Regions from separate parts of the Gordonia sp. JH63 genome, predicted to be linked through region 3. Evidence: riboswitches for the same ligand, from Rfam matches in the RefSeq annotation. Region 3 holds a riboswitch; each other region holds the start of a gene.
The links. Region 3 has a riboswitch for S-adenosylmethionine ahead of GR168_RS12015 (PD-(D/E)XK nuclease family protein). Riboswitches for the same ligand answer to the same signal wherever they lie in the genome.
Positions count from the first base shown of each region.

Region 1: another riboswitch for S-adenosylmethionine. It lies ahead of GR168_RS18965 (aminotransferase class V-fold PLP-dependent enzyme); the one in region 3 lies ahead of GR168_RS12015 (PD-(D/E)XK nuclease family protein).
Region 2: another riboswitch for S-adenosylmethionine. It lies ahead of GR168_RS08140 (bifunctional o-acetylhomoserine/o-acetylserine sulfhydrylase); the one in region 3 lies ahead of GR168_RS12015 (PD-(D/E)XK nuclease family protein).

Region 1 covers NZ_CP047235.1:4,277,659-4,287,728, forward strand. Annotated here, with positions in the region: gene GR168_RS18955 (inorganic diphosphatase) at 85-597, shown strand; gene GR168_RS18960 (hypothetical protein) at 760-1,260, opposite strand; partial or broken gene GR168_RS18965 (aminotransferase class V-fold PLP-dependent enzyme) at 1,257-2,129, opposite strand; SAM riboswitch class IV at 2,203-2,316, opposite strand; gene GR168_RS18970 (isochorismate synthase) at 2,424-3,500, shown strand; gene GR168_RS18975 (ERCC4 domain-containing protein) at 3,551-4,495, shown strand; gene GR168_RS18980 (O-succinylhomoserine sulfhydrylase) at 4,579-5,796, opposite strand; gene GR168_RS18985 (rhodanese-like domain-containing protein) at 5,793-6,206, opposite strand; gene GR168_RS18990 (hypothetical protein) at 6,203-6,673, opposite strand; gene GR168_RS18995 (ABC transporter substrate-binding protein) at 6,844-7,869, shown strand; gene GR168_RS19000 (FAD-dependent oxidoreductase) at 8,051-9,448, shown strand; gene GR168_RS19005 (hypothetical protein) at 9,673-10,070, opposite strand, start outside.
Region 2 covers NZ_CP047235.1:1,796,645-1,806,714, forward strand. Annotated here, with positions in the region: gene GR168_RS08120 (bifunctional methylenetetrahydrofolate dehydrogenase/methenyltetrahydrofolate cyclohydrolase) at 1-182, shown strand, start outside; gene GR168_RS08125 (DUF3017 domain-containing protein) at 284-556, shown strand; gene GR168_RS08130 (Hsp70 family protein) at 725-2,290, shown strand; gene GR168_RS08135 (homoserine O-acetyltransferase) at 2,313-3,467, opposite strand; gene GR168_RS08140 (bifunctional o-acetylhomoserine/o-acetylserine sulfhydrylase) at 3,484-4,818, opposite strand; SAM riboswitch class IV at 4,881-5,001, opposite strand; gene GR168_RS08145 (PE-PPE domain-containing protein) at 5,270-6,970, shown strand; gene GR168_RS08150 (MFS transporter) at 7,062-8,339, shown strand; gene bfr (bacterioferritin) at 8,418-8,903, opposite strand; gene GR168_RS08160 ((2Fe-2S)-binding protein) at 9,004-9,186, opposite strand; gene GR168_RS08165 (exodeoxyribonuclease III) at 9,336-10,070, shown strand, end outside.
Region 3 covers NZ_CP047235.1:2,662,956-2,673,025, reverse strand. Annotated here, with positions in the region: gene GR168_RS12030 (hypothetical protein) at 1-450, opposite strand, end outside; gene GR168_RS12025 (hypothetical protein) at 743-1,696, shown strand; gene GR168_RS12020 (DUF3293 domain-containing protein) at 1,700-2,203, shown strand; SAM riboswitch class IV at 2,235-2,346, shown strand; gene GR168_RS12015 (PD-(D/E)XK nuclease family protein) at 2,796-5,609, shown strand; gene GR168_RS12010 (UvrD-helicase domain-containing protein) at 5,606-8,842, shown strand; gene GR168_RS12005 (SIR2 family protein) at 8,999-10,070, opposite strand, start outside.

The DNA.
Region 1 (10,070 bases), 1.6 Mb from region 3:
CGCCGGACCAACAGTATCGTTGGGGCAGCGTGCGGGCGTTTCGGCCCGACGCGGCATCCCCGATCAAGACTGCCAGGAGGAACTGTGGAATTCGATGTGACCATCGAGATCCCCAAAGGTGGCCGCAACAAGTACGAGGTCGACCACGAGACGGGCAAGGTCTACCTCGACCGCTACCTGTACACCTCGATGGGCTACCCGGCCGACTACGGCTACATCGACGGCACCCTCGGTGAGGACGGCGACCCGCTCGACGCGATGGTCCTGCTCCCCGAGTCGGTGTTCCCCGGCATCATCGTGCGCGCACGGGTCGTCGGCATGTACACCATGACCGACGAGGCCGGTGGCGACGACAAGCTGCTCTGCGTCCCCGCCAAGGACGTGCGCTGGGACCACATCAAGGACATCTCCGACGTGTCCGAATACGAGCTGGGACCCATCGCCCACTTCTTCGAGCACTACAAGGACCTCGAGCCGGGCAAGGAGGTCGACCCGGGCGGGTGGGTCGGCCGCGACCAGGCCGAGAAGATCGCACAGGAGGCCATCGATCGCCTCGCTGCGCACCCCGACGCGGCCAACGAGCCCTCGCGCGGCTGATCTCTCCCACACACGAGACCGCCGGCACCATCATCCGAGATGGTGTCGGCGGTCTTGTCTGGTCACCAGGTGGCTTCGACTCGGCGCCTCGACCTCCACGCGCTCCTTCGTCGCTTGCTCGGCCCGGCGGCTACGCTCGGTGCCGGCTCAACCAGCAGTGGGTCAGGCCACGCGGTACCGCTGCTCGGCGAGCACCGGCAGGATCTGTTCGCGGATGCGGCGTTCGGTGGCCGCGCCGTCGATCGGGATGAGGATCACGGCGTCGGCGACCTCGGCTGCGTAGATGTCGCGGACCAGCGTGATCAGTCCGTGTGTCGTCCCGATGTAGCGGATGGTCCCCGAGCCCGTCTCCGACGACGCGTCCACCGCCGCAGCAGCGGCCGTGCGCGCCGACGCGGCGTCCGGGGCGACGGCCACCTCCACCTCGAGTGCGACCACGAACTTGGCCTGATCGTGGCTGCCGGCCCGCAGCAGGGAGCGGGCGCGCTGCGCCTCGCGGAGGGTCTCACGCCGCACGACGATCGGAAACGTCTGTGCGAGATCGTCTCCCGCGAGCGCGATCTGGAATCCCGGACGTCCGATGCTGATCGGGGCCGTCGGGGTGGCAGTCGGTGCGGCGATCACGGTGCCGCGGTCAGCACGTGCGTCGAGTTCGATGGTCATCTATTCACCCCTGGTCGAGTTCGGTCGGTCTGTTCGGTTCGCGCCCGGAAGGCATCGAGAATCCGGTCGATGTCGTCGACGGTGGTGCCCGCTCCGAAACTCGCGCGCACCTTGTCGGCCGGCGGTGCGAGGCCGTCGACGGTGTAGCCCGCGATCCCCGCGCGGTCCGTGGAATCGGTGAAGATCCGCAGCGGCGTGAAGCCGCCGATCGCGGCCAGGCCGGCGTCGAGACGTTCGGCGAGGCGGCGTTCGTGCAGCCCGATCGTCTCGGGTCCGAGATCGGCGAGCACCCGACACGCCTCGGCGACCGCGATCGCCCCGGAAACGCCGTCGGCGTCGGGCGAGACGTCGACGTCGGCGGCGTCGAACCAGTCACGACGGCCGATGAGGACGCCGGCGCCGTCCGTCTTCCGACCCGGTGCACCGAACGCCAGGTAGTCGATGCCGTGGCTGACGACGGAGACGGGCCGGTGCCCGACGAGTTGCGCGGCGTCGACCAGGATGCGGGCCCCGGACCGGTGCGCGAGCGAGGCGAGCCGGCCGATCGGCAGCACCTCGCCGGTGATGTCCGATACTGCGGCCACGACCAGGAGCGATGCCGGCGCCGAGGCGAGCTCGGTCTCCAGCGCGACCAAGGTGTCCTCGATGGTCTCGCAGGCCGGGACGAACCGCGCCCGGTCGCGCCCCTGCCGTGGTGAGCACCACCGCAGCAGGTCGGCGCCCTGCCCGACGTCGAGGACGACGACGTCGCCGGGAGTGATGCGCGCCGCGAGGTCGAGGGCAACGGCGGCATCGCGGGTGAAGACGACGGTGTCGTCGACCCGCGCACGGACGAACTGCCGCACCGATTCCCGGGCGGCGTCGAAGCGGACGTCGACTGCGGGCGACAGGCGACCGGCGGGTGCGGACAGGACAGCGGTCACGGCAGGAAACTCCTCAGACAATTCGCGCTTGCCGCGTCCGGTCGGTACGCGGCCGGGTCGTCACCCGGAGCACCCCACCGCGAAGGAGGGTTGCCGACCAGCGAGCCGGGGCTTGTCACTGGCACTCATGACCTACGACCAAGGGTCGTCGATCTCGCGCGGACGTGTCAATTTTCACTCAACGTGATCGGAAGTTAGGGCACACTTACCTGTAGCGTGTCAGGGGTGTCAGCGACTGATGTGTTCGTGTTGTCCCGCCCGCACGGCACCGTGCGGGGCATGGGCGCGGTCCGTGCGTTCACCGACGTCGACGCCGCCTCGGCCGCCCTGCGCGCCGGGACCGTCGACGGTCTGACCGGCGCGATCCCCTTCGACCTCGCCGACCCCGCCGCGCTGGTGGTGCCCGAAGTCCTGCACGTCGACGCGGCGCCGCTGGCGGGCGGGCCGCCACTGACGCGCACGCCGGTGTCGACGACCCTGTACCCCACGGCCGACGAGCACCGCGAACGGGTCGCGCACGCGGTGAAGCGGATCGTCGCCGGCGACGTCGGCAAGGTTGTCCTCGCCCGCAGCGTCGACATCGTGCTCGACGCCGAGGTCGAGCCTCTGCGACTTCTCGACGCATTGGCGGGCGGCAATGCCGGACACAACGCATTCATTGTCGATCTCGGCGCGGCCACCGGCTCGGGTTCGTGGCTGTTGGGCGCGAGTCCCGAAGTGCTGCTGCGCAAGTCGGGTTCCGTCGTCACCTGCCACCCGTACGCGGGATCGGCGCCGCGGTCACCCGACCCGGTCGTCGACCGCGCCGCTGCCGACGGATTGTTCTCCTCGGCGAAGGATCTCGCCGAGCACGCCTTCGTCGTCGACCACCTGCGAGACCGGCTGGGACACCTCTGCGACGACGTCGACGCGCCGTCGACCCCGCAATTGCAGTCGACCGGGGAGGTCTGGCATCTGGCCACCCCGATCCGCGCGCGGCTTCGGGACCCGGCGACCACTGCGCTCGATCTCGCACTCCTGCTCGGCCCCACCCCGGCGGTCTGCGGCACGCCGAGTGATGTTGCTGCGCAGATCATCCGCGAGGTCGAGGGTGAGCGCGGCTTCTATGCGGGGGCGGTCGGCTGGTGCGACGCCGCCGGCGACGGGGAGTGGATGGTCACCATCCGGTGCCTCGAACTCGAGGCCGATCGTCGCAGCCTCCGGACGTGGGCCGGCGGCGGTATCGTCGAACACTCCGACCCGCAGGGCGAACTCGAGGAGACGGCGTTCAAGCTGCGGACGGTCCTGAACGCGTTGGGCATCGCCGCACTCGACTGAGCGGATCAATTGCGGACGCGCGCGATCTTCGCCCGTTACGCTCGTCGATGATGCCCGACGACCTGATCATCGCCCGAAATCCGGAACAGGGCTCCTCACTGCCCTTTCTGGTCCGGATTCCGCTCGGCAGTGACGGGATCGTCTTGAAGGTGAGGGAGACCTGGCCGCGAACCAGCAAGGTCTATTGTCATCGCGCCGACGAATGGCCGACCACACCGCAGATCGTCGAACGTCTTCCGGTTCGGTCGGTGACGCGGCGCGGGGCGGCGATCGATCTGGTGCTCGACCGCGCTCGCGAGAATCGGTCACAGTTCGTCGTCACGCGGGCTCGCGGACGCGAGATGATCTTCTGGCAGACGCGCAAAACCACCAAGCAGGCGCGTCCAAACGTCACGCTTCCCAAGGCTCGGGCACACGGCCAGGCGCTCGAGATCGTCGTCGACACAGGCGAGAAGTACGCCTACTCCTTCGGTCATCAACAGGCGACCACCACTCGACACCGCCTCGATGCCGGCGATTACGCGATCGTCGAGGACGACCAGGTGGTCGCCGCCGTCGAACGCAAGTCGATCGACGACCTCGGCAACGGTCTCATGAAGGGAACTCTCACCTACCAGTTGGCAGGTCTCGCGGGACTCCGACGCGCCGCGGTGGTCGTCGAAGCCTCATACAGCAAGGTGTTCACGCGCGAATACGTCAGCGGCGCCGCGCTGGCCGAGGCGGTCGCCGAGGCGCAGGTCCGGTTTCCGACCGTGCCGATCGTCTTTTGCGACAACCGCAAACTCGCCGAGGAATGGACCTACCGCTGGCTCGGTGCCGCGCTACACGAATGGCGGCTCACCGTCGGCAGCGAGCCCATCGTGCAGGGCCTGCACGGTCCACCGGCGACACCGTCGGAGATCAGGGCGTGGGCTCGCGCCCAAGGGATCGAGGTGCCCTCCAAGGGACGGATCCCGAGTACGGTGCGAGCGGCCTGGGATCGCCGGAACGACTGAATGGCACCACCCTCCGGGGACTCGGCCCCGCTCACCGAGGCGGATTCGCGCTGTGCCGCAACGGAATACGTCAGCGCGTACCCTCAGCCCAGCGCGTGGTCCAGGTCGCCCAACAGGTCGTCGACCCCTTCGAGGCCGACCGACAGCCGCACCACCGAGTCACTCAGACCGATCGCCGCGCGTCCCTCGGGACCCATCGCACGATGAGTGGTGGTCGCCGGATGCGTGATCAGCGACTTCGAATCTCCGAGATTGTTGGAGATGTCGACGATCCGCAGGCCGTTGAGGACCTCGAAGGCGCGTTTCTTGCCGTCGATGCCATCGTGGTCGTTGAGCTCGAAGGTCACCACCGTGCCGCCGCCGGACATCTGCGACTTCGCCAAGTCGTACTGCGGGTGTGACTGCAGGAAGGGGTATTTGACCCAGCGCACGCGCGGATCGCTCTCGAGGAACTCGGCGATCCGCAGCGCCGACGACACCGAGGCGTCGACGCGCAGACGCATCGTCTCCAGCCCCTTCACGAGGGTCCAGGCGTTGAACGGACTGAGTGCCGGACCGGTGTGTCGCATGAGTTGCTGCACCGGACCGTCGACGTACTCCTTGGTTCCGAGTACCGCGCCACCCATGACGCGCCCCTGGCCGTCGATGTGCTTGGTGCCCGAGTACACGATGACGTCGGCGCCGAGTTCGAGACCCCGCTGCAGCAGCGGGGTGGCGAAGACGTTGTCCAGCACCACCTGTGCGCCCGCGGCGTGCGCCAGTTCCGAGACCTTCACGACGTCGACGAGACTCTGCATCGGGTTCGACGGTGTCTCGAAGAACACCGCGTCGGTGGGCTTGGACAGGGCCCGCTCCCACTGCTCGAGGTCTTCACCGTCGACGAACTCGGTCTCGATCCCCCAGCGCGGGAGGATCTCGTTGCAGACCACGAAGCAGGAACCGAACAGGCTGCGGGCGGCGACGAGACGGTCGCCGGCCTTCAACAGTGCACCGAGCGCGACGAACACCGCGGCCATGCCGCTCGCGGTGGCGAAACACGCCTCCGCGCCCTCGAGCCGGCGCAACCGCTCCTGGAACATCTCGACGGTCGGATTTCCGTAGCGCGAGTAGACAAATCGTTCGTCCTCGCCGGTGAAGGCTCGCTCGGCGGCCTCGGCGGAGTCGTAGACGTAACCGCTCGTGAGATAGAGCGCCTCGGCCGTCTCGTGGAAACCCGAACGCGCCAGCCCGCCGCGAACCGCGATCGTGTCAGCCGAGAGCCCTTCAGGCAGTTCACGACTGACGGGCAGATCAGAACTCACGATTGCCTCCACGGCAGGTTCTCGGCACGCCAGCCCGACGTCCCGCGGTGGTCGTTCTCGTCGAGGGCGCCTTCGAACCCGTCGATCACGTTGTATGCCTTCGCGATACCGTCGGCGGTCGCGGCTTCCGCAGCGCCGATCGACCGGTGCCCCGAACGGCAGATGAAGATGACCTCCTGGTCGTCGGAGACACCGGAATCACGCAGCTGTGCCACGAAGTCGTCGTTGCGACGCCCCTCGGGGAAGGTGGTCCACTCGGCGAAGATCGCGCGCTTGCCCAGGACCTCGAGGTCGGGCACGCCGACGAACGACCACTCCGCCTGCGTGCGACAGTCGACCAGCACCGCATCCGGGTTGTTCTCGAGCTTCTCCCACGCCTCGCGCGGGGTCAGGTCACCGGCATAGCTCATGAGGAACACACCTTCCACTCGCCGTTCTCGCGCACCACGATCGTGTCCACGACGTTCACGTCATCGGGGGTCTTGTCATAGTGCCAATGAACCTTCGCAGTCGCGCGGTCACCGTCGACCACCAGCTCGGTGATCTCCGGGATCTCGATGTGACCGTTGGCGAGCAGCGACTCCCGGTTGTCGGCGAGGAACTGTTCCTCGGAGACGAAGTCGGCCGCCTCGACGTCGGCCGCGCAGGTGTTCGCCCGGTATTCGCCGAAGTTCGGACCGTTGCGCGCGGTGTAGATGTCGTTGATCGCGTACTGGACCTGAGCCGAGTCGCCGGCCCGGTCCTCGGCCGGACGGGTCACATTCGACAGCACGACGCCGAGCACCACGATTCCCACGACGCCGGCCGCGACGAAGAACGGCCAGGCGTTCTTCCACGACGGGGGCTTCTGGTCGCCCTCACCTGCAGCTTCGGCCATGGCGGGCAGTCTATCGAGCGTCCCGGCGGCGGTTGAGACCGGCGTCGTCGGAGCCCGGACGCACCGGGCGGAGCGCCGAACGACGTCGACATCGAACACGTCCTGCGTAAGGTGGCCCTAAGTTCCGCGGCGAACGACGTCGCCGACCGCAACGACCAGCGAGGACCCGGATGCGCGCTTCCACCCACCGTTCACTCACCCTTCTCGTCGGGCTGCTCGCGGCAGCCCTGGTGGTGACCTCGTGTTCGCCGCCGGACGAGACGGTCGACTCCGGCACGGCCCAGGTCCCCGCGCCCGAGGCCGGCGCGATCCCGGTCACCGTGCAGCAGGCCTACGCCCCCGCGACCGTCGACCAGGCACCCAAGCGCGTCGCCGCGATGGGCGTGGGTGACGGCGACACCCTTCTCGCACTCGGCGTCACCCCCACCACGATCGCCCCGTTCGCCGACCCCGACCAGGCGTCGGCGCCGTGGAACGCCGAACTCCTTGCGGACTCCGACCCGGTGGTGCTGCCGAACGCGTCCGGCGCGTTCGGCGATGAGATCCCCAAGGCGCTGGCCACCGAGCCCGACCTCATCACCGCCGTCGGCGCCGATCCCACCCGCGACCAGTTCGATCTGCTGAGCAAGACCGCCCCGACGATCCTGCGGCCCGCCCAGTTCCAGCCGTGGCAGGTGCCGTGGGACGCGCAGACCCGCCAGATCGGTACCGCCGTCGGCCTGCCCGAACTCGCCGATCGCAAGGTGACCGAGACCGAGCAGTTCCTCGCGAACGTGCGGGAGCAGAACCCGCAGCTGGCCGGGAAGACGGCGGTCGTGGTCACCGCCAGCCCCACCGGCGGCGTGTCGATCTACGGCCCCGGCGACGGGCGCGGACAGACCCTCACCGGTTACGGACTCACCTTCCCGCCCGCGCTGCAACCCTCGGTGACCAGCGGTTTCTATGGTGACCTGCCGGCCGAGAGCCTGAACCTGCTGGACTCGGCCGACGTCGTCGTCGCCGTCGACTGGCAGGGGTCCAACGACCAGCTCAAGTCCAACGCGGCGTTCAACCGGCTGGCGGTCGCGCAGTCGGGCCGGGTCGTCTATCTGCCCCAGGAGGTCGGCAGCGCGATGTCGGTGCCGACGGTCCTGACGATCCCGTGGGTCGCCGAGCAGGCCGTCGGACCGATCGCGGCCGCCGCGGCGAAGTCGTGAACCGGCCCGGGACCGCGGCGGTCGATCACCCGTTCAGGTGAGGGTTACCTCACAGACGGATTTTGGTCGGGGACAGCGAGCGCCTACCGTAGAAGGGATAGGCCTTATCCATACGCGCGGACATGGGGGTCACCGAGATTTGCTTGTCCTCGCGTGCTGAGCAACGGAAGACACCTACTCCATGAGCGACAACAGCCGCCCGCTGCGGGTTGCGATCGTCGGTGCCGGTCCCGCCGGGATCTACGCCGCCGACGCGTTGATGAAGTCCGACACCGCCAAGGACCGCGGGGTCAGCATCGATCTGTATGAGCGCATGCCCGCTCCGTTCGGTCTGATCCGGTACGGCGTCGCACCCGACCACCCGCGCATCAAGGGCATCATCACCGCCCTGCACAAGGTCCTCGACAAGCCCCAGGTCCGCCTGCTCGGCAACGTCGACTACGGCACCGACATCACCATCGACGAACTACGCGCCCACTACGACGCGGTGATCTTCTCCACCGGCGCCACCGATGACCGCGCCCTCGACATCCCCGGCATCGACCTCGACGGCAGCTACGGCGCCGCCCAGTTCGTCGCCTGGTACGACGGCCACCCCGACTTCCCCCGCACCTGGCCCCTCGAGGCCGAGAAGGTCGCGGTCATCGGCGTCGGCAACGTCGCCCTCGACGTCGCCCGCGTGCTCGCCAAGACCGGCGACGAACTGCTGCCCACCGAGATCCCGGCCAACGTCTACGAGGGACTCAAGGCCAACAAGGCCGTCGAGGTCCACGTGTTCGGCCGCCGCGGTCCCGCCCAGGCGAAGTTCACCCCGCTGGAACTGAAGGAACTCGACCACTCCCCCAACATCGAGGTCATCGTCAACCCCGAGGACATCGACTACGACGAGGGTTCGGCCGTCGCGCGCCGCGGGTCGAAGATCACCGACCAGGTCGCCACGATCATCGAGAACTACGCGATCCGCGAACCCAAGCAGGGCGCGATCCACAAGTTGTTCCTGCACTTCTTCGAAAGCCCCACCGAGATCCTCGGCACCGACGGCAAGGTCGTCGGTCTGCGCACCGAACGTACCCAGCTCGACGGCACCGGCAACGTCAAGCCCACCGGCAAGACCACCGACTGGGAGGTCGGCGCGGTCTACCGTGCGGTCGGGTATCTCTCGGACAACCTGCCGCAGATCCCGTTCGACTCCCAGGCCGGGGTCATCCCGAACGAGGCCGGACGCGTCTTCGACGAAGGGCAGCAGCTGACCGGTATCTACACCACCGGTTGGGTCAAACGCGGCCCGGTCGGCCTCATCGGCCACACCAAGGGCGACGCCAACGAGACCGTCGACTGCATCCTCAAAGACATGGAAGCCGGCACGCTGCTCGAACCGGCCCACCCCGGTGAGGACGCCATCGTCGAACTCCTCGAGTCCAAGAACATCCCGTTCACCACCTGGGACGGCTGGTACCGCCTCGACGAACACGAACGCGCCCTCGGCGCCGCCGAAGGCCGCGAACGCGTCAAAGTCGTCGAACGCGAGGACATGCTCGCCGCATCGGAGCCGGACAAGGTGTCCCGCCCGTCCGCATGACCCCGCTTCCCGCCGGCTGAGTCCACCCCCGCCGGCTGAGTCCACCCCCGCCGGCTGAGTCCACCCCCGCCGGCTGAGCCTGTCGAAGCCATAAGAGCGGCGGCCGAGTTCTCTCGGTCGCCGCTCTTTCGCATGCGCCCGGCGGGTGCGGGGGCGTCCTCCCCGCACGCCGCCCGGCGCGAATGGCTCAGTTGTGGTGCATTCTCAACTGTCGTCGGATGAGGTCAGCGACCCGGAATCGCCGGCACGCCGGCGACGTCGGTGCCACCGCCGGTCAGGGCGGCCGCTGAAGCGGAGGAGCCCGTACCGAATCGGTCCAACGGGTTGTCGATGCGCCGGACGTTCCACCAGAAACCGGCGTTGTCGGTCAGGTTCTCGGCGTAATCGGAGATCGCGTACCCCGCGATGGAGGACGGGAAGCAGCCGAACCAGGTGGTCTTGATGGTGAGCGACTCGTTCTTCTTCAGCAGCGACTTGAACTTCGTCGCGCCGTTGATCTCCTGCAGCGTGACGTTGCGGAAATCGCCGTCACGCGCGGTGACGCGCATGAACCGGGTCATGCTCCACGCCTGATTCCACGGCGTTCCAGGGGCTGCGAACTGGCAGTAGACCCCGCCCGTCA
Region 2 (10,070 bases), 870 kb from region 3:
GCGTCAGCCGTACGGACGAGGGTCGTCTCGCCGGCGACGTTCATCCCGATGTCTGGGAGGTCGCGGGCCACGTCTCGCCGAACCCCGGTGGTGTGGGTCCGCTGACGCGGGCGTTCCTGCTGGTCAATGTGGTCGAACGCGCTGAGCAGATGCTCGCCTCGGGGAGTGGCAGCGACGCGTGACCCGAGAGGAGCACCAGAGTGAGTCCGCTCACTCCGAGTCGCCCGGCACCGCGGACGCCCGTCCCGGACACCGGGGGCGTCGGGCCGCCGACTCCTCCCGGTTGCGGGCGGTGCTCGTCCAGCTCCCGTACCTGCTGGTGATGCTGGGTGTTCTGGCCGCCGCGCTGCTCGTGATGTTCGATCGCTGGAGACGTGGATCCTTCGTCTTCGGGGCGGCGCTGCTCGTCGGAGCCGTACTCCGTGCCTTCATCCCGTCGTCGCAGGCAGGTCTGTTGCAGGTCAGGGGCAAATCGTTCGACGTGACGGCGATGGCCACGGTCGGCGGTGTGATGCTGTGGCTGGCGGCGTCGATCGACTCTTTGGGCACGGATTGATTACAATAGAGACCTGAGCGTGACCTGGCGGACCAGTCATGCGCTCAACCAGGCAATTTTCCGCTGCTCTGCGCAGACACACCGACCGCTGGAGTTTGTATCACCGCATCACCAACCGACGGCACCGTGAATGAAGTGACGTCCATGGGCGTGTCAGCAGGGGCTGGCATGATCCACTACGTCCTCTTGACGCGTGACGATCTCGGTCGCAGTGTGGTCGATTCCCGCGTCATCGACGTGGATCCCACCGACGGCCTCGACTCCGCCGGCCGGGTCAACGCCGGGATCGACGTGATGCTCACCGCCGCCCGCGAGACCGGGACGCGAGTGGGCCCGATCGGGGTCGCCGCACGCACGGGGAGCCAGCGTCGGCAGTTGCGTTCACGGGGCAGCGGACCCCGGCGTCAGGTCCGTCTCGCCGGCGAGGACGAGGCCGTGCTGGCCTACCTGACCGACACCGGCGAGATCGACCGTTTCTCGTCGGCCGTCGTCGTCGACTGCGGCGACACCGGCATGTCGCTCTACACCGTCGATCCCCGCGAGGGTCGCATCGGCGACGCCGAGCACTCGACCGTCCTGAGCGGTCGCCGTCTCGACCGGTCCATCGTCGACCAGCTGACCGCCGACAATCCCGTCCTGAGCGACGCCACGCGGACGCGGGCGGAGCGCAGCGAGTTGCGCAGCGCGTGCCGGACCGCGAAAGAAGAGATCGCCTACGGCGGCGTCGCGGCCGCCGAGTCGGTCGTCGCGGTCTCGGCGAACACCGGTCGTGTGGCGCTGTCCGCGACCCAGGTCGAGCAGGCGATCGCGCCGATGATCGGTGATGCGAAAGAGGTGTTCGCCCGCTATGTCGCGGCCGTCAGGTCACGCGGCGTCAGACCGGACGCGGTGGTGTTCATCGGCGGACTCGCCAACCTCCCCGCGGTGCGCGCGATCGCGTCAGAGCATGAGCTCGAGGTCGTGAACCCGACGGCGCCGGAGCTGGTCGTGGCCACCGGCGCAGCCTTGCTGGCCCTCCAGAGTTATTCGGGCGCAGCGCGTCTGGCGTTCATCGGGGGCAAGCCGCAGCGCGAGTGGCTTTCGGCGACCCCGATTGCGGTCGCCGGGGCGGTCATCGCGGCCACGCTGATGACGATCTACGCGGTGAGCTCGTCGTTCGCCGACCGTCCGGCCGTCGAGCCGCAGCCGTCGGTGAGCAGTGTGCCCCCCGCGGCGGCGACCAGCGAGGAGGAGCCGCCGTCCACCCCGCGGCCCACCTCCCAGCCGATCACCCGAATCCCGGCCGAACCCGTCGAGCCCACAGTTGTCACTCCCGTTCCGACGCAACGGCCCGCGCCCGAGACCGGCTGGAACGACCCGCCGGCATGGGCGACCACGGAGTTGCCGCCGACGCGGCCCTCGACAAGTACCAGCACCCGCACCCTCTCGCCGTTCCCGTGGCCGGACCTGACCTTCCCGCCCGGTTCGACACCGACGATCCCGCCGGACCTGCTCCCTCCGGGTCTGCGCCCGCCGAGTGCGGCGCCCACTCCGCCGCCGCCCACGTACTCGACGTCGACGTTGCGCTCCGCGCCCAGCGCCCCGCCGCGCCCGAGCAGTACCCGCGCGACCGGGTCGACTCAGATTCCGGGTGTACCCGAGCCCGCGAAATCCGTTGACGGGGAGTCGCGCTCACCGGTGACTCCGGTACCTCGGTCCGGCAGCCCGGTCCCGTCGGTCCCGGCGCCGCGCTGACGAGACGCCGCCGACAGGTCCGTCAGGCGTCGCGACGCGCGAGTTCGACCGTGCGCTTGAGTAGATCGCTGATGGCATCGAACTCGGTCAGGAATCCGTCGTGGCCGGTCTCGGAGTTGACGACCTGAAGTCCGCCGACGCAGTTGCCCAGCTCGTCGGCGAGTTCGACCTGTAGCCGGATCGGGTAGAGACGATCGGAGTCGATCCCCCCGACGATCACCGGAACGCGGCAATTGTTGAGCGCCTTGGCGACTCCGCCGCGACCACGGCCGACGTCGTGGTGGTTGAGGACCTCGGTGAGGACGACGTAGCTGGCCGGGTCGAAGCGGGACATCAGCTTCGACGCCTGGTGGTCGAGATAGCTTTGCACGGCGTAGCGCCCGCCGGTCAGGGGATTCTCGTCGCCCTGGGCGTCGTTGCCGAAGCGGGAGTCGAGCTCCGGTTCGCTGCGGTACATGAGATGGGCGATCCGGCGCGCGATCCCCATGCCCTGCAACGGAATGCGGCCGGTGCCGTGGTAGTCGCCGCCGCACCAGTCCGGGTCGGCCTTGATCGCGGCGATCTGTGCGGACTGGATACCGATCTGATCCGCGGTCGCGCGGGCGCCGACGGCGAGCACGAGGGCGCTGCGGACGCGGTCGGGGTACTCGATGGCCCACTCGAGCGCGCGGGCGCCGCCCATCGAACCGCCGAGAACCGCACCGACGCTGCGGATTCCGAGGCGGTCCAGCAGTGCCACCTCGGCACGGACCTGGTCGAGCACGGTGATCTGCGGGAAGCGTGAGCCCCAGGGCCGACCGTCGGGTGCGATGGAGCCCGGACCCGTCGAGCCCTTGCATCCGCCCAGGACGTTGGCGGAGATGACGCACCATTCGTCGGTGTCGATGGCCTGTCCCGGGCCGATCAGCCCGTCCCACCATCCGGCCGAGTCGTGGTCGGCGTCGGCGGGTCCGGTGACGTGCGAGTCGCCGGTCAATGCGTGGAGCGTGAGGATGACGTTGTCGCGGGACGGTGACAACGTCCCCCAGCGCTGGAACGCCAGGGTGACGTCGTCGATCCGTGCTCCGCTGTCGAGAGGCAACGAGCCGATGGGGATGCCGACGAGTTCCCCGTCCGGGAGGGTCTCCCAGTCGGGCTGATCAGATGCTGTCGCATTCAGGTCGATACTCACCGACAAAGCTGCCTCACCTGTTTCACTTGGCCGCCGCGAATCCCTGTTCGAGGTCGGCCAAGATGTCGTCGATTCCCTCGATGCCCACGGCGAGCCGGACCAGTCCCGGGGCCACGCCCGCGGCGAGCTGCTCCTCGGGGGTGAGCTGGCTGTGGGTGGTCGAGGCGGGGTGGATGACCAGCGACCGCACATCGCCGATGTTGGCGACGTGGCTGTGCAGGCTGAGCGCGTCCACGAACTTCTTGCCGGCGTCCACTCCGCCCTGGATCTCGAAGGCGATGATCGCACCCTGACCCTTCGGGGCCAATTCCTGACCGCGCTTGTACCAGGGCGAGGACTCGAGACCCGCGTACGCCACGGACTCGACCTGCGGGTGTGCCTCGAGGAAGGCGGCGACCTTCTGCGCGTTGGCGACGTGGCGCTCGATGCGCAGACTCAGCGTCTCCAGGCCCTGTGCCAGAAGGAACGCGTTGAACGGGGAGATCGCCGCGCCGGTGTCGCGCAACCACTGCACACGTGCCTTGAGTGCGAACGCGGGCGCGCCCAGGTCGGCGAAGACGGCACCGTGGTAGCTCGGGTCCGGCGTGGTGAAACCGGGGAACAGATCCTTCCCGTCGCGCTGGACCCGCCAGTCGAACGTGCCGCCGTCGACGATGACGCCGCCGATCGCGGTGCCGTGACCGCCGATGTACTTCGTCGCCGAGTGCACGACGATGTCGGCGCCGTGGGCCAGCGGGCTGATCAGGTACGGGGTGGCGACGGTGTTGTCGATGATGAGGGGTACGCCGTTGCGGTGCGCGACCTCCGCGATCCCCGAGATGTCGAGGATCTCGTTGTTGGGGTTGGAGATCGACTCACCGAAGAACGCGCGGGTGTTGTCCTTGACGGCGGCCTGCCACGACGCCGGGTCCTCGGGGTCCTCGACGAAGCTCACCTCGACCCCGAGCTTGGGCAGTGTGTAGTGGAAGAGGTTGTACGTGCCGCCGTAGAGGCGGGGGCTGGACACCACGTGCCCGCCGGTCTCGACGGCGTTGAGGATCGCGTAGGTCTCGGCGGCCTGTCCCGACGCGACGAGCAGCGCGGCGACGCCGCCCTCGAGCGCGGCGATCCGCTGCTCGACGGCATCCTGCGTGGGATTCATGATGCGCGTGTAGATGTTGCCCGGTTCGGCGAGACCGAAGAGATTGGCCGCGTGCTGGGTGTCGTTGAAGACATACGACGTCGTCTGGTAGATCGGCAGCGCACGGGCGTTGGTCACCGCGTCCGCGGACTGCCCGACGTGGATCTGCTTCGTCTCGAAGCTCCAGTTCTCGCTGGGATCGTTGCTGTCGAGGGTGCCGTCAGGGACATCAGACATGGCGATTCATCACTTTCTACGGTCGGCAGGGCCAACTCGACCCTGTTGGGGTCCGACCTTCGGACCCGCGCTTGCCGGGGATCGCCACTGCGATCCCGCAACCCGGTCATCACCCGGAGCACCCCACCGCGGAAGGAGGGTTGCCGATCAGCCAGCCGGGGCTTCGCACTGATACTCATGACCTGGCGACAAGGATATAACACGGATGTGAGCGCCCGAGAACCGTCCCGGTCACGCCGCGCCCAACCCTTGAGAAGTGCACCGGAAGGGTGCCGGTGGCTGTCCTCCGACCGAGTGAAATCGGGTGTGGTCAGATACGAAACCGCTGGTCAAGATAGTTAGCGACGCTCAGCGTGCTGTCGGTTCCGCGATCGCGGATCTAGAGTTCGGGACAGCCCCGGCTGCACCGGAATGCTCCGCTCAGGTGGTCCGGGTTCGCACAGGAGCGCTCATGGCCGTGATGGCTCATCTCCGGACCCGACGCGTCGCTCTGTTGGCCGCCTCGATGTCGACGTTGTCGACCCTCGCCGCATTCGGCTTCACCGGGGTGGCGGCGGCGACAGCCGGCGGGCCCTCGTGCAGCGGTGCCGTCGTGGTGGTCGGGGGGACCGTCGACGCTGAGTCGCTATTGCTCGAGGGCGTCAAGGAGCGTTACCGCGAGCAGGGCTATGAGGTGATCAACGCGCCCTACCCGGCGACCATATGGCCGCTCGGAGCGACGGGGTACGACCGCAGTACCGAACAGGGGATCGCATCGACGGCGTCCGCGATCTCGTCGTATCGAGAAGCGTGCGGGTCCGAGGCGCCGGTGGTGGTGACGGGCTATTCGCAAGGGGCGCGCATCGCTGGAGACGTGCTCGCCGGTATCGGCAACGGCCGGAAGTTCGATGTCGCGAACACGCCCGACGATCCCAGCGACGACGTCGTGATCTCCGACGTCGGGGTGTCGGGCGAGCTGTATTCGGATCCGCGGCAGGCCGGTGACAAGACCGGGCGAGGTATCGAGTTGTCGCTGATCGGGATCATCCCGGGTCTGACCATGTCGGGGTCGCGTGGTGCCGACAGTACGGACGCCGGCTTCGGGACGGTCAGCGACCGGGTCGTGTCGGTGTGCATCGAGGGCGACCCGATCTGCGACCTGCCCGATCCCGTCTACGACCCGATCGGCGCCATCGACGGCATCCTCGGCTACCAGGTCAAGCATTTCCTGTATCCAGAGGAGATGTCGGGCAACCCGCTGCAGCCGGGATACACGTGGGCGAAACGTCCGGTCGAATGTGCGGACGGCGTCTGTATGGTCGCTGCGGACTCCGCACTCGCCGAACTCGTCCAGGGCTGGGCTCGCAACCTCGGCTACCAGGGCGCCATCGGCGATTTCTTGTCCGATCGACCGACCATCGGGCTTCCGTTCGGCATCGAACTGGCGAATCTGCAGCCGGTGGTCCGGCTGGTGCAGGGCTTGCTGCCGCCACTCCCACGTCTCGGGTACGGCGCATACCTACCCGACATCTTCGTCTTCGAGGACATCCTGCAGGGCATCGTCACCGCGACACCGGCTCGGTTCGTGCGCGGTGTCAGCGCCCTGGCTGCCAGCGTGCGCAGCATCGTCCTGCTGCCGGTCAACTTCGTCCGATACTGGGCGGGCGCGCTCATCGGGCCGGTGGCGTCGGAGGGCGGCGCCGTCACGATTCTCGCGGCGGACACGTCGCACCTGCGATCGTCCACGTTCGCGCGACTGGCGGCCGTACCCGACGAGTCCGTGGGGCCGGTCCGCGCTGAAGAAGTGGGCGGGTCCGGCCCCTCGTCCGAGCCGTCGGCGGCCCGGGCTGCCGAACCGGATGCCACCGACCCGTCACCGGCCGAGCAGCCCCCGGTGGGCGACACGACCGACACGTCCTCGGGTGCCGACACGGGCGACGATGCCGAGACCGATACGCCCGACGCGGACCCCGCGCCTGCCCCGCCTCGAGACGACGACTCGCCGGCCGTCACCGATCCCTCGGGAAGCGATGTCGAGACGTCTGGAACCGACGGTCACGGGGGAGAGGACGGCGAGAGGGCCGGCTCGTCCGACACGGCTTCGGACCCGGACGGGTCTTCCCCAGACCTGTCCGAGCCCGACAGCGATGGGGGCTCCGAAGCCGGCGACTGACACCCCGCGCGATGCTCAGGACACTGCGCTTGTGAATGAACTCACCACCGGCTGAGGAATCAGCGCTGACGGGCGCGGGTTGGCATCAACCGTGCCTGATGCTCTCTCGACGACCGAAGCCCCGGCCGACCCCTCACTGACGGGTCCGTCCACCGCCGGGGAACTCCGCAGCCCCGCGCGGGCCGAATCGGCCGAGGTGTCCCGCCGGGTGCGTCGGTGGACGATCCTCGCCCTTGCGCTGGGTGGATTCGGGATCGGGACGACCGAGTTCGTCGCCATGGGCCTCCTGCCCAACATCGCCGGATCTCTGGGTGTCTCGGAACCGACTGCCGGACATGTCATCTCGGCCTACGCGATGGGTGTGGTGGTGGGTGCGCCGCTGATCGCGGCGCTCACCGCGCGGATGTCCCGTCGGACGCTTCTGATCGGCTTGATGGTGGCGTTCACGGTCGGCAACCTCGCGACCGTCCTCGCACCGGATTACGGTTTGCTGCTGGTGGCGAGATTCGTCGCCGGCCTCCCGCACGGCGCCTACTTCGGTGTCGCGGCTCTGGTCGCCGCTCATCTGGCCGGCCCGCGCAACCGTGGCAAGGCCGTGGGACAGGTGATGCTCGGTCTGTCCGTCGCGAACGTCCTCGGCGTACCGGCGGCCGCCTGGCTCGGCGAGACGCTCGGCTGGCGGTCCGCGTTCGCGATCGTGGTCGTGATCGGAATCGCCACCGTCGTCGCGCTGATCCGGGTGCTTCCCACGCTCAGCGGGGTGAAGACCACCGACCCGCTCACCGAGCTCGGTGCACTCAAGCGGTCCCAGGTCTGGTTCACACTGGTCATCGGAACCGTCGGGTTCGGTGGGATGTTCGCGTTCTACACGTATCTCAACTCCGCGCTGACCACCGACACCGGGCTGTCGGTGTCGGTCGTGCCGTTCGCCCTGATGTTGTACGGACTGGGAATGGTGACCGGCAACTTCGTCGGCGGTTATGTCGCGGACCGCAGCGTGGCGGTGGCGATCCTCGGCGGACTCACCGCCACCGCACTCTCCCTCGGCGCTTTTGCGGTGCTGGCCGAGAATGCTTGGGCGGCATTGATCCTCACCTACCTCGTGGCGCTTACGGGATCGATGATGCTACCCGCGCTGCAGACCAGGCTGATGGATGTGGCGGCCGATGCACAGACCCTGGCCGCGGCCCTGAACCATTCCGCGCTCAACATCGCCAACGCGGCCGGAGCGCTGCTCGGTGGCGTGGTGGTCGGTGCCGGCTACGGATACCTGGCGCCGTCGGTGGTCGGGGTGATGCTCGCGGTGGCGGGTATCGCGGTCACCGTCGTGGCCCTGGCGACCGCGCGGCACCAGCCCGTCGGGTCCTGAACGAGCGCGGCCGTTCTACCTACGACGAGGGCCGACCGGATGAGTCCGGTCGGCCCTCGTGTCGTCGAGTCGGTGCAATCAGCCGTTCGTGGGCGGTGTGGCGATCGTCTTCGACAGGTAGAGCTGCTCGCCGAGCTTGTTGATCAGCTCGAGTTGCGTCTCGAGATAGTCGATGTGTTCCTCTTCGTCGGCGAGGATCTGCTCCAAGAGGTTGGCGCTGGTGATGTCGCCCTTGGACCGGCACATCGCGATTCCGGGGCGGAGTCGTTCCACCACCTCGACCTCGATCGACATGTCCGACTCGAACTGCTCCCGGATCGACTGCCCAATACGCAGCGGCAGCAGGCGCTGATAGTTGGGCAGGGCGTCGAGGAACAGGATGCGGTCGGTCAGGACCTCGGCGTGAGTCATCTCCTCGATCGACTCGGCCCGTGTCTTCGCGGCGATCTCGGTGAGACCCCAGCTCTGCTGCATCTTCGCGTGCAGGAAGTACTGGTTGATCGCGGTCAGCTCACTCGTGAGCTGTTCGTTGAGGAGGTCGATGACCTCGGGGTCGCCACGCATCTGTCCGCCTCCCATTTCCCGTGTATGTCCGTTCGAACCGTAACACGACAAAACCCCCCGCGCGTCGTCTCGCGCGAGGTTCGTCGGGTCGGAGGTCAGGTCATGCAGCGGTCGTCGCGGTTGACGCCCTTTCGCTCAGGATGGTGTGCAGTTCGTCCAGGCAGGTCCCGCAGCCTTCGCCCGCGCCGCAGCGGTCGCTGATCGCGTCGACCGTGTACGCGCCCGCATCGCAGTGCGCATGGACCTCGTCCACGGTGACGGCGCGGCATATGCAAACGAACATCTCGGAAACTCACCTTCGTGCCTGGATTAGGCAATGCTTACATATTTTAGGGTGTCCGCACAAGGGTTGCCTTACCTTTTATCGACGCTGTCCGAGTGGCGCGATCACGGCCGATGGGCTGTCGGACCGCCGCCGTAGGATGTGGCCCCGTGCCACTCACGATCTCCACGGTGAACGTCAACGGAATCCGCGCAGCGGTCAAACATCGATCGGAGGCCAACCGCGGCCTGCTGCCCTGGCTCGACACATCTGGACCGGATGTGGTCCTGCTGCAGGAGGTCCGCGCGAGCGAGGAACTCGCCCGCGACGCGCTGGCGCCGGTGCTCGACACCGGATGGCATCTGACGATGAGCGAGTCCTCGGTGAAGGGTCACGCGGGCGTCGGTGTGCTGACACGTAGCGCGCCGTCGGCGGTGCGCGTCGGATTCGGGAGCGCGGACTTCGACGACCTCGGCCGCTATCTCGAAGTCGACGTCGACACCGACCTGGGACCGCTGACCGCGGGAAGCCTGTACCTGCCGAAGGGTGCCGCGCTCTCCGACGCCGAGAAGGACATCGCCAAGCACGACGAGAAGGTCCGTTTCATGCGTGAGTTCGGCGCATACCTGGATCGGTTGGTCCGTCGACGCCGCCACGTCGTCGTGGGTGGCGACTGGAACATCGCGCCCGCCGAAGCCGACATCAAGAACTGGAAGGGTAATCTCAAGAGCCCCGGCTTCCTACCGCACGAACGGGCCTGGGTGGCCGACCTGCTCGCCGCCGGGTGGCGCGACGTCATGCGCGAACTCTTCCCCGACGACGCCGGGCCCTACTCGTGGTGGTCGTGGCGCGGTAAGGCCTTCGACAACGATTCCGGATGGCGGATCGACTATCAGCTCACCAAC
Region 3 (10,070 bases):
AGCCAGGTCATGTGCCTGGTTGTGCGCTGCGTCATTCTGCAAGGTGGCCGCTGTTGCCAGAACCTTGCTGATCCATCCGAAGTTGTGGTCGTGCACGACGGCGGTGCTACACCGCGAAATCATCGCTCTGTCGGATTGCCATACAAGGGCATCAAGCGTCGCCTGAATGTTGAGCGACGCGACGACTCGAGCGGGGTCGGAGTTCGGATCGACGGCACCAACGGTCTCTGTCCAAATTCGGACTTGCGAGGCCTCGATTCCCTGCGACATGAAGGGCGGGCTTACCTCGATGTGCTGAGCAAGTCGGTACGACCACCACGTGAACCCGCGCTCGCGACGAAGCGCCCACTGATCATCGACCATGAGTTGCCGGTACAAGCTCTCCAAGAGCCGCAACCCGATGTCTACCATGTGAGCTCCTTCGACGACGCTGCGGGCCTTGCGGCCCAAGCCGCGACTGTACGTGACCGGTCCACGAATCCGCCCAGCAAGTTAGATGACGTGCCCACCTGTGGCACAGGGTTCTGCCAGATGTCTCCGATCGGAGGTGAGTCGCGATGCTTGACTCGAGAGAACCGCACCACCGCGGTATGCGTTCTACGGCCGTAAGTTGGTCCACTCGGACGATGCCAGGCGGGGATTCCTGCGGATAGAATCCCAGCGCCGGCGTCGTTGTCGATCGTTCACTGCTGTCGCCGTAACGGGAGCGCACGTGACCAGGTGACGACAAGACTATCGAAGGGTGACCGAAGTGGCGGACACGATGGTGTACGAAATCGCTCGTTACACAGACGATCACGAAAGTCCGCATCTCATCGACCGGGCAACACTCCGTCGGCACGATGATTACCTGGTTCGAACAGTCACCGGAGAAGCCGACAAGCCCATTCCAGCTTCAAGACAGCCAGAGTCGGTCATCACCGGAGATCCGCGGTTACGCACAGTGCACGCACATGAGTCCACCACCATCACAGCGGAACCTGAGCTCGCGGCACACCTCCCCCTCGTCCTGCAGGCCGAGGGCGTCGAAGACGAAACCCTGGGCCGTGACGAGTGGGAGGTGACTATCAACGGGGCATCGCATAGTCCGTATGCCACCGGAGCCGGCGCCTATCGCCTGCTCCCCGATGACGGCTTCTCAGGGGTTGCGTTCGACACCTCCTGGGTATCGGTCAGTTTCATCGAGACCGACAGCATGACGTCGGGAACCGATGTCGCAACTCTGGGTCTTGTGACCCCCTGCGTGGTGGCCGCAGTCACGGAGCTGGATCCCCTCGTCGGCGCTGATGACGTGCCGGTACAGCTGTGGAGACGTGAGAACGCGAGAGACGATGCCCGGGTCGTGGTCGACTGGCTCACCAACAACGGCTTGGTCGACTACTTGACCACATCATCTGAGATGCTGATTCAACTGTTCGTCGACGCCGCGGTCGATCCAAGCGGTACAGAGACCGTCCGATGGGGCAACTACCTGGCCGCCAGGTTCGCCGATGAAGGTGAGGTCGGCTCTGGGCCAAGCGCTCGCTGGTCCTTAGACCTGAATCTCTCACCAGAGGCCCTCACGTTGACTCTCGACCTCCTGGCCGCCGGTGATCCCGAAGTCGCGGACATCGTCGAAGCGGCTCGCGATCCGGAATCGTCTGCGGGACAGAAACGCCGCGAGTTGCTCGACGGCCTCGGACTGTCGGCGGACTGAACCATGCCTACGCACTCCGATTTTTCGTGGCCGAGTCTCACCAAACTGGCCGAGTACGCATGCGACGACCAGCTGTGGAACAACTACCTGAGCACCAAGGTCCTCGTTGAAATCGCAACCGCAATTGGAACGGTGTGGCCGTCGGACGGCTCCAACGACGAGACGCCGTTGGAGCCGTTTCACGTGATCACCACGATCCAGCCCGACTCTGACCCCACCAATGCTGACAACGCAGCGCGGCTCGAACTCCTTGACAGCGAACTCCACGCGGCCGGGATCCGTTCGACGTCTGCCGTCGGTTCCAGCTTCGACGACGAGTACCGCGAGGTCAGCCGCGCGGTATTCGGACTGACAGACGATGGTGCCCGCTCACTCGGGGCCCGCTTTGGGCAGGTCGCTGTCTTCTCGCTGAAGGGCCAAAAGTTCTCGCTGATCGCATGCGCAAACGGTCGACGGACGGATCGCGCCTGGCGTTGGGAGCCCGGCGGCCCGTCGTTGTCTCTCTAGATTGTCAGAGCTCGTCGTTATGGTTGTGCAACTTCATGAGCGGTCGTTCGAAGGCACCGGCCGAACGGCACGCCAACCCGACGTTCACGGGTGGCCCGGATGACGAAGCGGTCCGCACCTACCGCCTCGGGCAAGAACGCCTCCTGCAGAGGCCGAAGTGAGGATCGATCGCGTTGTCGAAGTCGAGCGAGACAGCAAACAAGTGTGTGCGCCGTGCCCGCGGGCATCGCATGCACTACACCCAGGCACGCAAAGTATCGGAGTTGGACGGGCGACCGACCAGAGTGTCTACGACGGTTCACGACGACGGGCTTGTCGACATTCACGGTGACGACTTCGACCTCACGATGTGGACCCACGATCCTGCCGCGCTCACCCACCACCGAGGTGTCATGGATCGTGCCCATTGGGTCCCCGAGTACGACGTGTTGGTCGTCAGCGGCAGTATGTTCAGCCTCGCGCGGCCTGATCATCGCACCTCGTGCGAATTCCCCGACGAAGGTCGGGACGGTACGCGCGGGACAGATGGAGGACACGTGAATAGACCGTTGCAGCCCAACGGAGGGCTCACCTCGCCAAAGGTGGTGCGCCCGTGACGCGACCGCTCGGCCAGCTGACGGACACGGTCATCAAAGCGAAGGCCGGCAACCCACTCGCTCAGGTCACGATCGTCGTTCCGAACCACGGTTCGGGCCGCGACGTCTTGCACCACCTCGCCCGGAACGGAGGCGTGGCGAACACCGCTGTCCTGACGATGCCGCAGTTGGTCGACAAACTCGCCGCGCCAGTCCTCTCGCCACGCCTGCCGTTGCCGTATCCCCTTCTCGAGGCGGCCGTTCAGCAAGTGTTGACGGAAAACCCCGGCGAGTTCGAGAAGGTCGCCGATCAACCGGTCACGGCTCGAGCCCTGTCCGCCGCGGCCTGGGAGCTTGCCGCGATCGACCAACCCGAACTGGAGACCGCCACGCCGATGGTCGCCGACCTTCTGCGGGTCTATCGGACCGCGATCCCACGGCTTGCCGAACGCTACTTTCTTTCACACGAGGCCTATGCGGCTGCAACACAGGGCCTCTCGGACGCGGGTCACCTCATCGCCTACCAGCTGAATCCCGCGTCGTCGGCCGAGAAGTCCTTCATCGAGACTGTGAAAAGCCATGGGGACACAATCGAGAGTCAGTCTGTCGCCGAGCCCACGCAGGTTATTCACACCTCGGACGCCGACGAGGAGGTCCGCGCAGTGGTGCGTCTCGTGCGCAGGCACCTGGCGAACGGCATCCCCGGCCATCGGATCGGTATCTTCTACCCGGCCGAGGATCCCTATCTCCCGCTCCTCCACGAGCACGTGACCGGCGGGGACATCGCCTACATTGCGCCGGAATCTCACACTCTCGTCGACCGCCCGATTGCACGCACGTTGCTCGGTCTGCTCGAACTCGACCATAGGACGATGCCTCGACGAGAGTTGTTGATGCTCCTCGCCGAAGGCGCCCTCAAGAGACCTGCCTGCAACGGCGAGTCGATCTCGCAACGCCGCCTGGAGCTTCTCACCCGGCGCCAGGTTCCGGTGGTCGGGGGCAGCGATTGGGACCGTCTGCCGGGCGTCGTCCCGACCGACGCCCACCATGACCGCGCAGTCGCGCTCTTCGAATTCGTGAAACGACTGCAGCGCCGCCTCGAGGCCACCGTCGACGCACAGAACTGGGCAATTGCGGCACAGGAACTCACAAACCTACTCGATCAGTACTTCCGCCAACCGAAGTCCGAGGTCGACCGTGCGGACCTGGCCGTCATTCGATCCGAGTGCTCGGAGCTGGCCCTGATGGACAGCATCGCACCCCCGCCGTCGTCGGCACGCGTCTATGACGCGCTGTCGATCCGTCTGGAAGGCCGTCGCGGCATCACTGGAACCTCAGGTGCCGGAGTCGCGGTGACACCGATCTCCGCCGGCGTCGGGCGCGACTTCGACGTCAGCATCGTCGTCGGCGCTGCCGAGGGAATGGTTCCCAGGCCGCGCCCCGAGAATCCACTCCTCCCAGCCGAACTCGTCGGCACAACGCCACGCGAACACAACCAGCGCCAGCTGCGCGCCTTCGAGGGCGCCGTGAGCGCCGGGAGTGCAGAGCGGATCGTCACCTTCCCACGAGGCAATCTGCGAGGAGGCGCAGAGAAAGTGCCGTCACGATGGCTCGTACCAGCGCTGGTGCGCCTTGCTGGCAGCGACGTCGATGTCGTCGACTGGCAGCGACAGACACAAGCCATCCCGACGATTGTGGCCGTCGAATCCTTCGACGTCGCTGCACAACAGGGAGATCCACGTATCGGTTCGTCCGCAGCCTCTGAAACCGAATGGCGGCTCCGCGAACTCGCCGCAGCACCAGCGAACCGGCGCAGAGGTGCCCTCGACGACCCGATCATCGATCTGGGCATGCACATGCGCAGCGACCGGCTCAACGGTCGCTTCACCCGGTTCAACGGCAACCTCGGTGATGTTCGCGAACTTATCTCCACCTTCGAGAAGCCGGTGTCGCCGACGGGACTCGAGACCTGGGTGGCCAGCCCCTACCAGTTCTTCCTCGAGCACGTACTGCGGCTCAAAGCGCTGGAGGACCCCGACGAGGTCGCGCAGATCGACGCCCTCACGCGAGGAACCCTCGTCCACGACATCCTGGAACGCTATGTACTCGGCACCATCGACGGCAAAGTGCTGGACTTCGCTCGGCTCAGTCTCATCGCCCAGGAAATGCTCGACGACGCAACGGCCACCAATCCCGGCTGGCTCGAACGCCTCTGGGCGAAGGACCGCGGCATCATCGTCCGCGACCTTGCCGACTGGTTTGAGCACGACCGCGACGACCTTACAAACGGATGGCATCCGACGCGCGTAGAAAAGCCGTTCGGCACCGACCCCGAACCCGAAACGACGCTTGCCCTCGGCGACACGATGATCCGATTCCGCGGAAAGATCGACCGGATCGACACCCATCGCGATGGCCGTGTACGCGTAACCGACTACAAGACTGGGAAAGTCAGCAAGAATTACAACGACATCACTGCAGATACCCCCACCGGCGGCGGCAAGCAGTTCCAGCTTCCGGTCTACGGACTGTTCGCCCGCACTCTGGGCGACGATGTCGAAGCACGCTACTGGTTCATCACCCGGAAGGGTGAGTTCAAGTCAGTTGGATATCCGGTGACCGACTCCGTGATCGCAACCCTCGTCGCCGACATCGATCTCGTGCATCGGTGCATCACCGCCGGCCAGTTCCCGCCGAAGGTCGCCGACACGTTCTGGGAATTGCCAGTTATCGATCTGCTGGGACGTGCGGGTCTGCGTCGTGCCTGGGCCAATCTCGAGAACGTCGACCAACTCACCGACTACGTCCAGAAGTACGGAGGCCAAGTGTGACCACCTTGCCCGCCCTGGCCGACCAGGACGCACGGGATCGCATCGCCACCGACTCCGCAACCAGTCTCTTCGTCGAAGCCGGTGCCGGCAGCGGTAAGACACATTCGCTGGTCAAGCGGATTTGCCACCTCGTTCTGCACGAGGGCATCGAACTCGACGCGATCGCCGCCATCACCTTCACCGAGAAGGCCGCGGCCGAACTCCGCGAACGCGTCCGAGTCGAACTCGCTCGTGACGACACCGACCGAGCACGCACCGCCCTCGAGGAGGTCGATACCGCGGCGATCGAAACGCTTCACGCATTCGCCGCCAGGGTCATCCGCCAGCATCCGTTGGAAGCCGGTGTGCCACCGCGCATCGACGTCGTCGACGCGATGGGTTCCCAGCTGTCCTTCGAACGTCGCTGGCGACGTATGCGGACGCGCCTGTTCACCGAGGAGGCACCACGGATCCTGGTCGACGCCATGGCCATCATCATGGCGACCGGCACGTCGCTCGACCAGATCCGCAACCTCGCCGACGCACTCGATCGCAACTGGGATCGCCTTACCCTCGACGACGACCCACAAGGCATCGCACCTGCCGACATCGACCGCATCCTCCGCGAGACCGACCTGGTCATCGACAATCTCCAGGACTGCCTCGACCCCGATGACAAGCTTGCGGTCAAGCTCGAGGAGTTGCGTGAGTGGCGAATCCTCGTAGCGGCGGAGCGTGATGCGTTCGGCTGGATTCCGATGATCAAACTCTGCCCGAAGATGGGCAACGTTGGACGCGCGGCGGCGTGGCGTGGAGGCACCGCACGGTGCAAGGAAATCAAGGCCGCGGCGGCAGCACTGCGCGACGAGATTTTCCCCGACATCGTCGACACCTACATCGACGGTGCTGTCCGAGTCGTCGTGCGGCATCTGACGGAGATCGTGCTAGACGAAGCCGAGAACCGTCGCCGCAGTGGACAGCTCGAGTTCCATGATCTGCTCGTGCTCGCCCGGGACGTTTTGCGCAAGCCCCACGTGGCAGCGGCCGCGCATGGACGGTTTCAGCGTGTGCTGCTCGATGAATTCCAGGACACCGATCCGTTGCAGATCGAACTGGCCAAACAGATCGTCGCCGGCCCCGATGAGGCGGGCCGACTGTTCACCGTGGGTGACCCGAAGCAGTCGATCTATCGGTTCCGTCGTGCCGACATCGCGGTCTACATGCAGACCCGCGAGCAGGCTCTCGATCCCGACATTGTCCAGCTGACCACCAACTTTCGGTCGACTCGACCGGTGATCGGATGGGTCAATCAGGTGTTCGGGCAGTTCATGGCACCCATCCCCGATGTTCAGCCCGACTACGTGCCGCTGGAGGCTGCACCGGGGCGACCGTCCTGGGACCTCGAATGGGGGCCGCAGCCGTTCGTGTTCACCGACCAGGACGAGCCCGTCAACGACGAGCAGTCTTTGACTGCGTCCGATGTGGCGCGTGCACGCGAGTCACGTGATGTCGCGAAGATCATCGCGTCCGCTGTCGAAACACCGTGGTACAAGGAAACATTCACCGGCACCGTCTACGAGCACACTCCGCTGGAGTGGAAGGACATCTGCATCCTCATCCCCTCCCGGACCGTGTTGCCGTTCCTTGAAAAAAGCCTCGACGCGGCGGGGATCGAATTCCGTTCCGAGGCATCGAGCCTGGTGTATTCCACCCAGGAGGTGCATGACCTGTTGCTCGCCTGCCGGGCGCTGTCGAACACCGCGGATGAGGCCGCTCTCGTCGGTGCACTGCGCACACCGTTGTTCGGTTGCGGGGACGACGACCTGCTGCGCTGGAAAACCGCCGGCGGACGATGGAGCTTGTTCGCCGATGCCCCTGAAGAACTGGCGGATTCACCGGTTGCCGCGGCATTGGATTACCTACACACCGTCTGGCTGGAGCTCGGGACCCTGAATCCGGCCTCGTTGGTCAGCCGACTGGCCACCGACCGGCGCGTCTTCGAGGTGTCGATGGATTCGCCGCGGCACCGCGACGTGTGGCGTCGCCTCCGGTTCGTGATCGACCAAGCTCGGGCGTGGTACGTCGAAGATCGAGGTTCGCTGCGCGACTACATCGATTGGGCAGCAACACAGGCCGATGAGAATGCCCGTGTCACGGAGACCGTGCTGCCGGAGATCGGTGTCAACGCGGTGCGGATAATGACGATTCACGCCGCCAAGGGCCTGCAGTTCCCGATGGTCGTCGTCGCGGGGATGAGTGGCGGTTTCCGCTCCCAACCCGAGCATGCTCTGTGGGACGACGCCGGCAAGCTGCACGCATACATCTCGGTTGACGCCAAGTCCAAGGGCTACAACGCACTGAAGGCCGTGGAGAAGGTCCACGACGATGCGGAGAAGGTGCGCCTCCTCTACGTGGCATGTACGCGCGCCGAGAGCCACCTCGCTGTCTCCGGATATGTCGCTCCCCGGGGACAGTGCTGGGGCGCAACGCTCGCGCCGGTCGTCGCCACCCTCCCGAACGAGATACCTGAACTCGTCGATCCCGTCCGCCGCGACGACGAGGCGGTGCAGGAGGTGCTGCGGCAGTCGTGGGATGAGTGGACAACCGAAAGCGCAGTTGTTCGACGTGCGTCGATGGTGCGGGCCTCCCACTCAGTCACGAAGATCGTGCACGACGAGTCCGATGCGAGTGTCGCGATCCTGGCGGGCTACCGAGACGCTGGTTTGCTGTTCTCCCCCGCCGGACTCGAGGTTATTCCGGCCGGACTGGCGAGCGTCGACAGTGGGCCTGCGCTAGGGACGGCGTTGCATGCGGCGCTGGAGAGCGTTGCGCTCGATGCCGAACCCGAGTTGGTGGAAGAGTCTGCGCGTGCTGCCGCTTCCGCGGCGGGACTTGTCGATGTCGAGCATTTCGTTTCGATGGTCCGAGCGGCGCTGGCGTCAGAACCGGTCCGGCGAGCTGCCGAACGCGAGCACTGGCGTGAGATGCAGCTCGCGGGGATAGGACCTGTCGGCACCTCGGCTATCGAGGGGATCGCGGATCTCGTTTTCCGGGAGGATGACGGGTCGTTGGTGATCGTCGACTATAAGACGAACGTGGGAGTGTCCGCGGCCACATTGGAGGCTTACTGGGCGCAGTTGTCGATCTACGCGCACCTGCTCCGAACCGTTGCCGGTGAGCGGGTCTCCAAGTTGCAGTTGGTGTTCTGCCGCGCAGGTGGATCGTCTGTGCTGTCGCGAACACTGAAGCAATGATCTCTGCCGCATCTTCGCCAGCGAACTGAATCAGAGAGGGAAACTCGTGACCGTTCCCGATCAGGCGCTTGTCTACGACCTCACACCACAGTGGAATCGAAACACTGTCAGTAGTACTTTCGCCCGAGAGGGGTTGCCCAGATCGGGATCAAATCTTCATGGCCGGCGGTCACTCATAGTCCAGCAGCGCGCGCCCTTCGGCGACAGCTGAGTCATCAAATCCCGTACAGTGACTGAACTCTCGACGTCGTGCGCAATCAGCTTGACCAGTTGCTCGACGGCTTCTTCGGCGAAAACCGAATCCCGGCGCACCAGATTGTGAACATTGACCGACAGACCGGCACGTGCATTCCGTTGAACTACATCCTGCGCCGTGGGAGAGCTCGGCAGATCGCGGATCTCCCACCACGACGATGTGCGCAGTGCAAACCACGGATCCAGCGGCTTGGGGGCGCTCTCCGCTATACGGAACGGCGACAGCAAATTGGCCAGCTGGCTGCGTGCATGCTCGTAGCTAGTCAGTCGCCCGTGTCCTTGCTCGGCCCGGGTGATTGCCCACAACAGGACGACGTACTTGTACGTGGCGCGTCGCCCGTTCTTCGATGCACGCACGAGCTGCTCTAGTTCCGTTAGGAGCGTTCGTGACTCGTCCCAGTGCGGGTCTGCACCGAGCTCGGCGAGCTTGTCGCGAAGTGGGCGAAGCCGGGTCCGCGGGGTGGATTGAACGCGTCCGAGGACACCGCGAACTTCAGTGGCGGCGCTCTGATCACTAGCTTGAAGCAGCCCGCGGAACCTCTCATCAAGCAGCCACGACTCGTCCTGTGCGGCGTACATTGCCACGGCGTCGAGGAAGATCTCCATGGCTCGCACGCGTGCGACAATGCCGTCGGCGTCGCAATGTAGCCAACGAAAGCGGGCGTCCCAGAGTTCGGCTCGGGCCGGCGACTCAGAAACGTCTATGAACGTACCGAACGAGTGATCGCGGCTCAAGAAGTCGTCGACCTCGACCGCCAATCTGATGACGTTGTCGTCGGACATGGATGTGCCGACGACAAGCACGTGCCGGGTCATCATCAGAGCTTGCATAAGTAAGCCCGCAGGCCGAAAGTTTGCGTCATACCGCACGAAGCTCCGGCGGGTGAGTACGACGGACTCAGGTCGACCGACTTCGCCATGCATTTTGAGCACCCACGGTCGCCGGGGTTGGACCGCTTCCCAGGGGATCACC